3 regions of the Candidatus Pantoea symbiotica genome follow, and region 2 is predicted to be linked to each of the others. Evidence: predicted binding sites of a transcription regulator. Region 2 holds the regulator's gene; each other region holds the start of a gene.
What was found. Region 2 encodes CRP, which controls carbon source genes, mostly activating them, when cyclic AMP is high. Its sites were predicted from a motif close to ATGTGANNNNNNTCACAT; they were not measured.
Positions count from the first base shown of each region.

Region 1 (4,267 bases), 1.8 Mb from region 2:
CCACCACCACGCGTGCCGCGCGCGCCTGCAAATCTTTCAGACTGCGAGTGAGTAACGGATAATCAATGCGCTGTGTCGGGCTGGTGCTGATTTCATCCTCTTCCAAAGCGATAGGATTAACGGCGGAATAAGTGAGAGTGACGCCCGAAACCTGCTGCAACAGCAGTGCATCTTTATTACGTAAGCCTTCGGGTGTGCGCTGCGCGCTTTTGGCGACAGGTTTGAAACCTGCGGCGCAGATATTCGCCTTGGCAAAGCACTGTAATAACGCGCGAGATACCACGGTTTTACCCACCGCGGTGTCGGTACCGGTGACAAAAAGCGTTTTCACCATTCTCCTCCTTCATTGAAGCGATGTGTAACGTGCGAAGGAGGCAGTTTAAGGAAATGTTTTCGCGGGCAGATTGCGTTAGGACAAACTTAAGGCGAGCTGTAATTATCCCTGCAACAGTTTTACCAATAAATGGCCGCTATAAAGCGCGTCTTTTATCAGGGCTGCACCGCCAAAAGTACCGGGATCGCTGAAAGCCGTTGGTGTGAGCTGGATTTCACTGCTGTAAGCGGGCAACGCCTGCTGACGAATGGTACTGCTCACCGCAGGGAACAGCACATCGGCGGCTTGATTTAGCGGCGAACCGATAAGAATTTGTTGAGGATTAAAGATGTTAACCATCATCGCCAGCATCCTGCCAATATGATGTCCGACGCCAGCAATAACATCACGCGCCAGACGATCGCCCTGCTGTGCGGCGGCGCATAAGCTCTCAATCGTCAGCGGTGCCTGATGCAATAAACTGTCCGGCTGCGATGGCAAGCGCTGGGCAGTGAGAGTAAGCAAGCTTCCGATGCTGGCGACGGTTTCCAGACAACCATTATTGCCGCAATAACATTGCTGGCCGTAAGGATCGATTTGCGTATGACCAATCTCCACTAGCGTACGACCATTTTTATGCAGCAGTTGTCCGCCGCTGATCACGCCCGCGCCGACGGTTTCATCGATCACAATCTGAATCACATGCTGTGCGCCGCTGGAAGCACCAAACAGTGCTTCGGCTAACGTCCAGGCAGAAATATCATGCTGCACGAATACCGGCAAACCGGTGCGTTGCGCCAGCGTTTCTCCCAGCGGCATATCCTGCACGTCGTAACCCGGCATACGATGTACCACGCCAGAAGCCGCGTTGATCAATCCCGGCAAAGTAATGGCGATGGCGGTCAAACGCTCCAGCTTGCTTTGATGACGAATAAAGAAGTCATTCACCAGATCCAGCAAGGTTTGCAGCAGCGGTTTTTCGGCGCTGGCGTGCAGCGGCAAGCGATCTTCCTGCAGCGCGCGGCTGCTGAGATCGCGCAGCGTCAGCGTAATGTATCCGGGCTGAATGCGTACGGCGAGATAGTGCCAGGCAAGCGTATCAAGGATCAAACCAATCGCTGGACGACCGCGACTGCCCGGTTCCTGAAATTCGGTTTCCTGTACCAGATGGGCATCGAGCATTTCACGCACGATTTTGGTAATGCTGGCGGGTGCTAACTGGGCACGTTTAGAAAGCTCAATACGCGAAATCGGGCCGTAAAGGTCAATCAGTCGGTAAACCACACCTGCGTTGGTCTGTTTTATCTGATCAATATGACCAGGTTGACTGTACAGATTCACGCCCTGCTCCCATTATTTTCGCGCTTCTAAATAAACAGCAGCTATGGTGATGCAGATTGACCAGCAGCGTCAAATATTTGATTAGAAATGTGATTTATCGCACATAAAGTTTATGCCCTGCTTCACCCGCTGGTTCAATTCTCCGCGTTTTGGAGCATCAGCGACATCATATTGGTCATTTGTGCCGTCGGTTCTCGCGTCGCCGACCAGACCAGCCAAACTTCAGAAATCGCGTCGCTTTCCTGCAAAGGGATCCACACCACATCGGCCAAACGCGCACGGCGGAACGATGCCGGCAGAATCGACACGCCGAGTCCGGTCGCCACCAACCCCAGAATGGTCATCGCCTCGCCCACTTCCTGAGTAATAAAAGGTTTGATTTGATACCGATGCAGCAGCGCCAGGATCTCACCGTACAACGCGGTGCCGCCTTGCGGATCGAAAAATACAAACGGCTCGTTGGCTAACGCCTGAATGGAAATCGACTCCGCATCGGCCAGCGGATGCGCCCAATGCACTACCGCGCACAGCGGCTCACGCAGTAACACGCGATGCTGCAGATCGCTAGGCAGCGGCGTATTGCGCATCACACCGAGATCCAGCCGGTCGTCATGAAGGGGCGCAAGCTGCTGGCGCGTGTTGTTTTCCTGCATATGAATGTGCACTTGCGGCCAACGCTGGCGGAATTGATACAACGCATCTGAAACCAAACCAGTAAACGGCGCTGACGAGGTAAAGCCAATGCGCAACTCGCCTTCCTGACCGGTGTGCACGCGTGCGGCGCGGCGCGCTGCCTGTTCAACCTGCAACAAAATGCCACGCGCATCCTGCAAAAACAGCGCGCCAGCAGGCGTGATCTGTACGCTGCGATTGGTGCGGGTAAACAGCTGCGCGCCAATTTCCTGTTCCAGCTGCTGAATCTGCTGGCTCAACGGCGGTTGCGAAATATTCAGGCGCTGCGCAGCGCGGCCAAAATGCAGCTCCTCCGCGACAGCAATGAAATAGCGTAGATGTCGTAATTCGACATTCATATTTTAAACGTCTCATTTGAGATTATTAATATATTGTACAACCTATTAACCCTTTCCTACAGTAACGCCATAATGGTTCAAACGAGGATGTTCCGTGAGTCGCTCTTCCCAGGCGGTGATACTCGATGAAGACGAGTTGTCCGTAAAGCCTGCTTCAGCTGCAACCCCTTCAGAATGGATTGAACGCGGATCGCCGCAGTTTATGCGCGTGACGCTAGCGCTGTTCTCCGCTGGTCTTGCCACTTTCGCCTTGCTGTATTGCGTACAGCCGATTCTGCCGGTGCTTTCGCAGCAGTTTGGCGTTTCTCCGGCGCAAAGCAGTATTTCTCTCTCGCTCTCCACCGGCTTAATGGCGTTAGGATTGCTGTTTACTGGGCCGCTGTCGGATGCAATTGGCCGTAAATCGGTGATGGTTACCGCGCTGTTGCTCGCCGCCATCTGCACCTTGATTTCCGCTACCATGAGCAGCTGGCAAGGCATTTTGCTGATGCGCGCGCTGATAGGTTTATCTCTGAGCGGGGTTGCGGCGGTTGGTATGACCTATCTGAGTGAAGAGATTCACCCACGCGTTATCGCCTTTTCCATGGGGCTGTATATCAGCGGTAACTCGATTGGTGGCATGAGCGGACGCCTGTTAACTGGCGTATTGACCGATTTCTTCTCGTGGCGTGTTGCGGTGGGTGTTATTGGTTGCTTCGCGTTGGCGGGCGCGCTGATGTTCTGGAAAATTCTGCCTGCATCTCGTCATTTCCGCCCGGCGTCGCTGCGCCCGCGCAGTTTATTAATCAACTTCCGTCTGCACTGGCGCGATAAAGGTCTGCCGCTGCTGTTCGCAGAAGGCTTCCTGCTGATGGGCGCGTTCGTCACGCTGTTCAACTACATCGGGTATCGCCTGTTAAGTTCGCCGTGGTCACTGAGCCAGGCGGTGGTCGGATTGCTGTCGGTGGTGTATCTGACTGGTTCATGGAGTTCACCAAAAGCGGGCGCGATGACCAGCCGCTTTGGGCGCGGTCCGGTGATGATCGGTGCAACAGCAATAATGCTGGCGGGATTGCTGCTGACGGCGTTTAACTCGCTGTGGCTGATTTTGCCTGGCATGATGCTGTTCACCGCCGGATTCTTTGCGGCACACTCGGTTGCCAGCGGCTGGATTGGCCCGCGCGCGCGCCGTGCTAAAGGCCAGGCATCGTCACTTTATCTGTTCAGTTATTACGTCGGTTCCAGCGTGGCCGGTACCTTGGGCGGCGTGTTCTGGCACAGCTACGGCTGGATGGGCGTAACACTATTCATTAGCCTGCTATTATTAATGGCTTTGCTGGTCGGCTGGCGTTTGCAGTGCCGGAAACTGTAATACCTTTCATCTGTCAAACGGGGCTAATGCGCCCCGTTCTCATCTCAAGTGTATGCCATACGGCGATCTCACAGTCCCAGATAAAACAAAACGGCTATTCGTCGCTATAATTCATTCCATTCCAACAATAGTTAGACTTTTTTTATTTCACAGCAATGAGGTCGTTAGATGGGACTCTATTATTACGTCGATAAGCACGCCGGCTATAACGACAACCATGTAGTACATGCA
Region 1 is NZ_JBSZHR010000002.1:1,858,197-1,862,463, forward strand. Features, by position in the region: gene bioD (dethiobiotin synthase) at 1-334, opposite strand, end outside; gene mlc (sugar metabolism global transcriptional regulator Mlc) at 437-1,654, opposite strand; gene ACXIZX_RS09235 (LysR family transcriptional regulator) at 1,789-2,685, opposite strand; gene ACXIZX_RS09240 (MFS transporter) at 2,780-4,036, shown strand; gene ACXIZX_RS09245 (hypothetical protein) at 4,205-4,267, shown strand, end outside.
Region 1: mlc (sugar metabolism global transcriptional regulator Mlc) is a predicted target of CRP. The motif match lies at 1,742-1,759, and genes of this name have one in related genera.

Region 2 (4,267 bases):
GAACCTACCGATATCGCCGAAGGCATGACGCGTTTCGCCAGCGCGATTGAAAAGGTGCTGGCTGCTTAATCCGCTTTCGGACGTAACACCTTGAGCCAGCGACCATGATGCGGTCGCTGGCTCCACGCCAGCGAAGAGATGGTGTGCATCACGCTGAGATGCTGCAAAATCCGCTTCACATGCTGTTCGACAATCGTCACCGGCCCTTCATTCAGATTCTCCGGCGCTTCCAGAATATTGCTGTCGTTGCCCGGTCCGTCATACGCCAGCCGCTGCTGACAACGCTGCAGCGCGATTTCACAGGATTGCAGATAACGTTCCGCCAGCTTGGCCGTCAACATGGTGTGCTCACGCGCCAGAATCGTCATGGCGTTAATATGCTCGACGATGAACTGACTGTGCGTAACCCACATGCGCATATCTTTCAGATATTGCAGGTTAAAGCCCGGCTCGCTCGATGCCTGGTTCAATGAATTGAACAGCGCGTTGTGCGCCTGATTAACCTTCATGCGCTGATAAGCCAGTTTCTCCGGCGATTGTTCCGGGCCTAACAGCATTCGCAGCGCTTCCTGATAGGCTTCCAGCGCATCGTGCGCGTTCTTGCGCAGCAGTCCGCTTTGCCACTGCGGCCACAGCCAAATCATCCCGGCGAAGGCAATCAAACAGCCCATCAAGGTATCCATCATGCGCGGCAGCAGAAACTGTGCGCCGTTGAGCGACAGCAGTTGCAGCGAATACACCGCCGTGACGGTGAAGCCAATCATCGACCAGCCGTAATATTTCCGCGTGATCAGATAACTCGCCAGCGTGATCCCCAGCATAAACAGCAGCGTGATCGATTCCGGTACCGCCAGCCGTAATGAGGCGGCGGCGATCAGCAAACCGGCAAAGGTGCCCAGCGCACGGTGCTGGATGCGCACGCGCGTCGCGCTGTAACCGTTCTGGCTGACGAACATGATGGTCATCAGAATCCAGTAAGGTTTGGGGATGTTAAAGAACAGCGCCAGCGAGCTGCCAAACATCAGCATTACGGCGAAGCGTGCCGCGGTGCGTAACGCGGTGGATTTGAATGACAGATAACTGCGCAGCGCCGGCAACAGCGGCAAACGGCGCTGGCGATCGGCCATCAGGTCACGCGTGTAGAGCGGCTTCTGCGTGCGCAATACGCGGGCGATGCGGCTGAAGTGATACAGGCAGAAGTTACCGACCGGATTATCCGGATGCTGGCGCGCAATTTTCTCCAGCGCGCCGAGCTGTTTCTCCATGTGGAAACGGTCTGGCAGCTGATGGTAGAGAATCGCATCCGCCAGCACGCGCAGCCGCGCCGAGATGATTTTGGCGTTCCAGCGAATCACCGCTTCGGCGTGGCTCTCTTCAACCAGCTTCTGCACCTCTTCCGGCTGATGCAAACTCACCGAGATGTGTTCCTGTAAATCCAGCGCCACCTGGAAAGCGCGCGTCAGGCGTTTGTGGCTGTTATCGCGGCTGGCCGACAGCATATGCATTTGCTGGTAACAGGTGGTGATGAGATCGACCGCCTTTTGCTGACGTGCCAGCAGCGGCGGCAGCGCTTTTTCCGGATCGGTCAGCTGCGTCAGTAAGGTGTATTTGGCATCGCAATAATCCGCCAGTTCGCGGAACAGCAGGCTAAGCGATTCGCGCATCGGCTGCTCTTTCCACAGCCAGAACCAGAACCAGTTGAATAAGCCGTACCACAGCGTGCCGCCAATGTAGAGCAACGGCGGCACCCACATCGGCATGCGTCCCACTAAGCTGAGCGTAAAGATAGCGGCGATGAGCGTTGCGGGCAGCAAGCGCGCATGCAGCGGACCGATTTCGCCGGTCACGCCAATCAGCAGCGGCAGCGCCAGCAAAATCAGCGGCAACGGAATCTGGTAAGCAGTAAGGATTTGCATCAGGAAACTGCCGGTGGCAAACAGCGAACCACCCACAATCAGGCGTTTGAAAAAGCGTTTGTGCGGCGTATCCAGCCCCGCCATGTTGCAGCAGGCCGGCACTAATGAGAACAGCAGACCTTTTTGCAGATCGCCAAACAGCCAGCCGAGAGCCACAGGCAGGCACAGCACCAGCGTTTGCCGCAGCGCATAGTTAACTTCGGGATGATAGATGATTCGACGCCACATCAGCTCATCGCAAATAGAAACGGCGCGATGTTGCCATCACGCCGTGGGTGAGAAGAAATTAGCGGGTGCCGTAAACGACGATGGTTTTACCGTGTGCGGAGATCAGGTTCTGATCTTCCAGCATTTTCAGGATACGACCCACGGTTTCGCGTGAGCAGCCCACGATCTGACCAATCTCCTGGCGGGTGATTTTGATTTGCATCCCGTCTGGGTGAGTCATCGCATCTGGCTGTTTGGCCAGATTTAGCAGCGTTTGCGCGATGCGTCCGGTTACATCGAGGAAGGCAAGGTTGCCCACTTTCTCAGATGTGACTTGCAGACGACGCGCCATTTGCGACGAAAGTCGCATTAAAATATCCGGGTTTACCTGAATCAGCTGACGGAATTTTTTGTATGAAATTTCAGCCACTTCGCAGGCAGACTTCGCACGTACCCAGGCACTACGTTCCTGGCCTTCTTCGAAAAGACCGAGTTCGCCGATGAAATCTCCCTGATTGAGGTAGGAGAGAATCATCTCTTTGCCTTCTTCATCTTTAATCAGTACCGCTACGGAACCTTTTACGATGTAGTACAGCGTTTCCGCTTTCTCACCCTGATGGATGAGCGTGCTTTTGGATGGATATTTGTGAATATGGCAATGGGACAGGAACCATTCGAGTGTAGGGTCTGTTTGCGGTTTGCCGAGAACCATTCGCTATTATCCTCTGTTGTAATCGTGCCCAAAATACAGGGGGCATTTTTCCCTGTCAGGCGGTTTAATCGTCGAGCGTTTCCAGTAAAGGAAAAATTATTCCGGGTGGACTCTTAAGCTACGCTTTTGATTCTTCCGGCCTTCGTCTGTGATGACGAAAATATTTTCAGCACTGTTTGTAGCACAGCTTTTGCGAGCTGTCTTGTGTTGTCTCGCTTCAGCAGAAGGGGGATTACTCTGGATTGCTGTTTGTCAGGTGAAAGCGTACTCTGGCGGCAAAACCGCCGCTTCAGGAGAGAGAATAATGCAGGCACGAGTGAAATGGGTGGAAGGTCTTACCTTTCTCGGAGAATCCTCATCTGGCCATCAGGTATTAATGGACGGTAATTCCGGTGATAAAGCGCCAAGTCCAATGGAGATGGTGCTGATGGCCGCAGGCGGCTGTAGCGCCATTGATGTGGTGTCGATCCTGCAAAAAGGGCGCAGCGATGTGGCCGATTGCGAAGTGAAACTCACCTCAGAACGCCGTGAAGAGGCGCCACGCATTTTTACCACCATCAACCTGCATTTTATTGTCAGCGGCAAAGCGTTGAGCGATAAAGCGGTTGCGCGCGCGGTTGACCTGTCGGCGGAAAAATATTGCTCGGTGGCGATCATGTTGGGTAAAGGCGTGGAAATTACCCACAGCTATGAGGTTGTCGAGTTGTAATCGGTCGTAGGGGAGGCATTCATGCCTCCCTTTTCACAGCCCGCACCAAACCTACTCAATTCGCTTCCCTTCAATCAGTCGCTGAACCAGCGGCAGCATAATCAGCTCCATCGCCAATCCCATTTTGCCGCCCGGCACCACCAGCGTATTGATGTGGGAAATAAACGATCCCTGAATCATCGCCAGTAGATAGGGGAACGCGATGCCTTCCAGACCGCGAAAATGAATCACCACGAAGCTTTCGTCGAGCGAGGGAATTTCGCGGGCGGCAAACGGGTTTGAGGTATCAACGGTCGGCACGCGCTGGAAGTTAATGTGGGTGCGCGAGAACTGCGGCGTGATGAAGTTAATGTAATCCTCCATCGAACGTACCACCGAATCCATCACCGCTTCGCGTGAATGGCCGCGCTCGCCGGTGTCACGCACCAACTTCTGAATCCACTCAAGGTTAACAATCGGCACCACGCCAACCAGCAGATCGACATGCTCCGCCACATTTTGCTGCTGCGTGACCACGCCGCCGTGCAAGCCTTCATAAAACAGCACATCGGTGTTTTCCGGCAGCGGCTGCCACGGCGTGAAAGTGCCCGGCACCTGATTCCACGGCACCGCTTCATCGTAGGTGTGCAGATATTTACGTGATTCGCCGAGGCCGGTTTGGCCGTAATGTTTAAACGTCTGCTCCAGCAGGCCGAAGTCGTTGGCTTCCGGGCCGAAGTAGCT
Region 2 is NZ_JBSZHR010000002.1:3,641,202-3,645,468, reverse strand. Features, by position in the region: gene argD (bifunctional acetylornithine/succinyldiaminopimelate transaminase) at 1-69, shown strand, start outside; gene ACXIZX_RS17640 (YccS/YhfK family putative transporter) at 66-2,144, opposite strand; gene crp (cAMP-activated global transcriptional regulator CRP) at 2,203-2,835, opposite strand; gene ACXIZX_RS17630 (OsmC family protein) at 3,140-3,544, shown strand; gene ACXIZX_RS17625 (phosphoribulokinase) at 3,596-4,267, opposite strand, start outside.

Region 3 (4,267 bases), 1.8 Mb from region 2:
TTAAGCAATCCTGCGTCCGCAGCAGATACTTCGCCTGGCACAGCTGGAGCTGCCGCAAATAATGTCCCACGGTCATACCGGTCTGCTGGCGAAACAGCTGTTTTAACGCACGCTCGCTTAACTGATTCTGCTGGCAAAACACCGCCAAATCGAATGGACGACTGATGGCACCTTGCAGCGCCGACATCAGCAGATCAAGTTGTTCACCTTCAGGCAATGCCCAGGGCCGATCGGCAGCATAACCGTGACGACGCAAAATCAGCGCGAGTTGCAAAAACAGCGCTTCGGAGAGTTGAATCGATAGCGAATCACTTTTGCGGCTCTCGCGCTCTAGCTGGCTAATCACGCCGCGCGCTAACGCCATCCCGCGCGTGGTCAAACGCCAGCAGCCCGGCGAATCTTCTTCTTGCGGCGGCAGCAACTGGCTCCAGTCAAGGCCAAGACGAAAGCGATCGCGGCAGTAAAGAATGTTATCCAGCGCCAGATCGTTGACGCTGTCGTAGCTGTGACAGTCGTTATCGTGAATGTAAAAAACGTCGCCGCAGGTTATCAACCATGGACGATCGTTCAACACATGCAGGCCATTGCCGCGCCAGACGATTACAATTTCACTGAATTCATGACGGTGCGGAGGGAAGGAGGGCTGCGGCATGCGCTCGGCCACGGCAATCGGCAGATTGGTGGCCGGAAAATAGTCTTCGCGCGTTAAGATCAGCGACATGAGGAAACGCTCCAGTTATAGCATCTGCTGGCGCTCCGCTCTGGGCGCGCAGCCAAATTCTCGCCGGAACAGCGTGGAGAAGTGGTTGCTGTCACCAAATCCGCACTGGTAGGCAATGTCTGTTATGCGCATATCGCTATGACGCAGTAAATGCCGCGCCTGTAACAGGCGAAGCCGATTCAGGTAACGCTGCGGTGTATTGCCGGTTTGCTGCTTCATCTGGCGGTGCAGGGTGCGCAGCGACAATGAAAAACGATCGGCTAAGGCATCCCACACAATCTCTTCACTGTAGTGCTCATTGAGCCAGTCGAGCAACCGATGTAAGCGGGCTTCCTGATCCTGTGATTGATCGTTGTGAGCCGCTTCGCGCAACAACACCAACAGTTGCAGAAAAAGTTGTTCCTGACGTGCGTGCCGTTCCAACGACCATGCATCTTGCTGCTTCATCTGCGTAACGATTTGCAGGGCCTGCGCCATTACCTTGTGATTAATGCGCCAGTGCGACGCGTAGTGGTCCTCTTCTTCGCGCGGCAGGAGTTCCTGCAAACCCGAGAGAAAACGGAATGCCGCCGGACTGCGATACAGCACGTTGGTCAGACATAAATTCTCCGTTTGCTCATAAAGATGGCGATCGTGATCGCGCACGAAGCACACGCATCCTGCGGATAAAGCCTGTGGTTGACCATTAAACACATGAATGCCAGAACCTTGTTCCACTAACACAATTTCATGGAAATCATGATGGTGCTCCGGAAATGCCTGCTGCGGCACGCGCGGCTCAATGGCGATGGCGTAATTCCCTTCCGGGAAGAAATCTGCGCTATGTAGAACGGTCATGATTCGCCTCTTTATTTGCTCAACTGTTGCCGAGTCTACGCAGGCGCCCCGCACCTTACCTTGAATTTTCAACTTAGTGGCGCAGGAAAATGGCTAATTTTTCAAGATCTCACCAGTGATTGACGGAAATGCGGCAAGGCTCACATCTCTCTTCTTGTGTGGTTCTGTGAGCTTTCTCACGAACTTCTTTGTTAGCGTGCCAGCGACTATTACGCACTGGCAGTAAGGGGAAGGTGGCAAAAAGCAGAGATTTCTAATCTGTAGTCATCTCATCACAGGAAGAACACGCCATGAGTATGCGTAACATTGTTGCCATTGATTTAGGCGCATCCAGCGGGCGCGTGATGCTCGCACAATGGAGTTCAGCGAATCAGCAGATCAGCCTGCGCGAAGTCCGTCGCTTCACCAATCAGCGTGTGCGCCGTGCAGATTATGATTGTTGGGATTTGGATCGACTGGAGCAGGAGATTCGTTTAGGGCTGACCCAGCTAGATGATGAAGGTATTGTGCCGGACAGCATCGGCATCGATACCTGGGGCGTTGATTTGGTGTTACTGGATGCCAACGGTGAGCGCGTCGGCGAGGCGGTAAGCTATCGCGACAAGCGCACGGAAGGGCATATGGCTCAGGCCATTAATGATCTCGGCAAAGGTGCGATCTATCAGCGCACCGGTATTCAGTTCTTGCCTTTCAACACGCTCTATCAATTGCACGCGCTGCATCAACAGCAGCCAGATTGGCAGGAAACAGTGCAGCATGCGCTGATGATTCCAGACTATCTGCACTATCGCCTTACGGGCCAGATGAACTGGGAATACACCAACGCCACCACCACACAACTGCTCAATATTCACAGCGGTGAATGGGACAGCGATTTACTCGGCTGGGCTGGCGTACCGGCTAAATGGTTCGGTAAACCAACCTCGCCAGGCAATACCGTTGGTTATTGGACCAGCGCCAGCGGCAACAACATTCCGGTGATCGCGGTGGCGACACACGATACAGCGAGTGCGGTTTTGGCCACGCCGTTAATGCAGGATGATGCCGCTTATCTCAGCTCGGGAACCTGGTCGCTGATGGGGATTGAGAGCTTGCAGCCTTGTGTCAGCACGGCGGCGCTCAATGCCAACATAACCAATGAAGGTGGTGCTGAAGGCTACCGTGTTCTGAAAAACATTATGGGTTTGTGGCTGCTGCAACGTGTCTGCACCGAGTTGCACATTACCGATCTCTGCTCGCTGATCAAAGACGCTGAAAATGAACCTGCCTGTCGTGCGCTGGTTAACCCAAATCACAGCCGTTTTATCAATCCAGACAGCATGGTTCAGGAGATTCAGAACGCCTGCGCCGAACAGAACATGCCCGTTCCTCAGACGCCTGCCGCGCTGGCCCGCACCATCTTTGACAGTCTGGCCTTGCTCTATCGCCAGGTGATTGGCGAACTCGGCACATTGCGCGCTGCACCGCTGCGTCAGCTGCATGTGGTGGGCGGTGGCAGTCAGAACCCACTGTTAAACCAATTGTGTGCCGATGCCTGCGAGTTGCCGGTATTAGCCGGGCCAATTGAAGCCTCAACGCTCGGTAACGTCGGCTGCCAGCTCATTGCCTTAGGCGAACTGCGAGACGTCAGCGATTTACGCCGCTGCATTAGCCAAAACTTCCCGTTAGAAAAATTTGAACCGTTGAACAACAGCGCCTTCGCTGCCCATCAGGCACGCTTTGCCGCGCTCAGCCAACCTGCTAAGGAACTTGCATATGACTAAGCTGATTGAACAGGCCTTCGAACTGGCCAAACAACGCTACGCCGCCATCGGTGTGGATGTGGAACAGGTAATGGCACAGCTGGATGGCATTCCGGTCTCGATGCACTGTTGGCAAGGCGATGACGTGCGAGGCTTCGAAAATCCAAACGGTGAACTGACCGGCGGTATTCAGGCCACCGGTAACTATCCGGGCCGCGCCCGTAATGCTGATGAGCTGCGTTCTGATGTTGAAAAAGCGATGTCACTCATTCCGGGGGCAAAACGCCTTAACCTGCATGCAATTTACCTGGAGAGCGATAAGCCGGTTGATCGCGATGCGATTGAACCGAAGCACTTCAGCAACTGGGTGGAATGGGCTAAGACGCACAAGTTGGGCCTCGACTTTAATCCAAGCTGCTTCTCCCATCCACTGAGCGCCGATGGCTTTACCTTGTCACACGCCGATAAAGGGATTCGCCAGTTCTGGATCGATCATTGCAAGGCCAGCCGTCGCATCTCGGCACACTTTGGTGAGCAACTGGGTACTGCATCTGTTATGAACATCTGGGTGCCGGATGGAATGAAAGATCTCACCGTCGATCGCCTTGCACCGCGTCAACGCCTGGCAAGTGCGCTTGATGAAGTAATCAGTGAAAAGCTCAACCCTGCGCATCACATCGATGCGGTAGAGAGCAAACTTTTTGGTATCGGTGCAGAAAGCTACACCGTGGGCTCCAATGAATTCTGCCTGGGTTATGCCAGCAGCCGCCAGACCGCACTAACTCTCGATGCCGGCCACTTCCATCCAACCGAAGTAATTTCCGACAAGATCTCCACGGCGATGCTTTATGTGCCGCGTCTGCTGCTGCACGTAAGCCGTCCGGTGCGCTGGGACAGTGATCACGTGGTGATTCTCGACGATGAAACCCAGGCTATCGCCACCGAGATCGCGCGCCACAAGCTGTTC
Region 3 is NZ_JBSZHR010000002.1:1,867,026-1,871,292, reverse strand. Features, by position in the region: gene rhaR (HTH-type transcriptional activator RhaR) at 1-721, opposite strand, end outside; gene rhaS (HTH-type transcriptional activator RhaS) at 737-1,558, opposite strand; gene rhaB (rhamnulokinase) at 1,849-3,321, shown strand; gene ACXIZX_RS09275 (L-rhamnose isomerase) at 3,314-4,267, shown strand, end outside.
Region 3: rhaB (rhamnulokinase) is a predicted target of CRP. The motif match lies at 1,687-1,704, and genes of this name have one in related genera.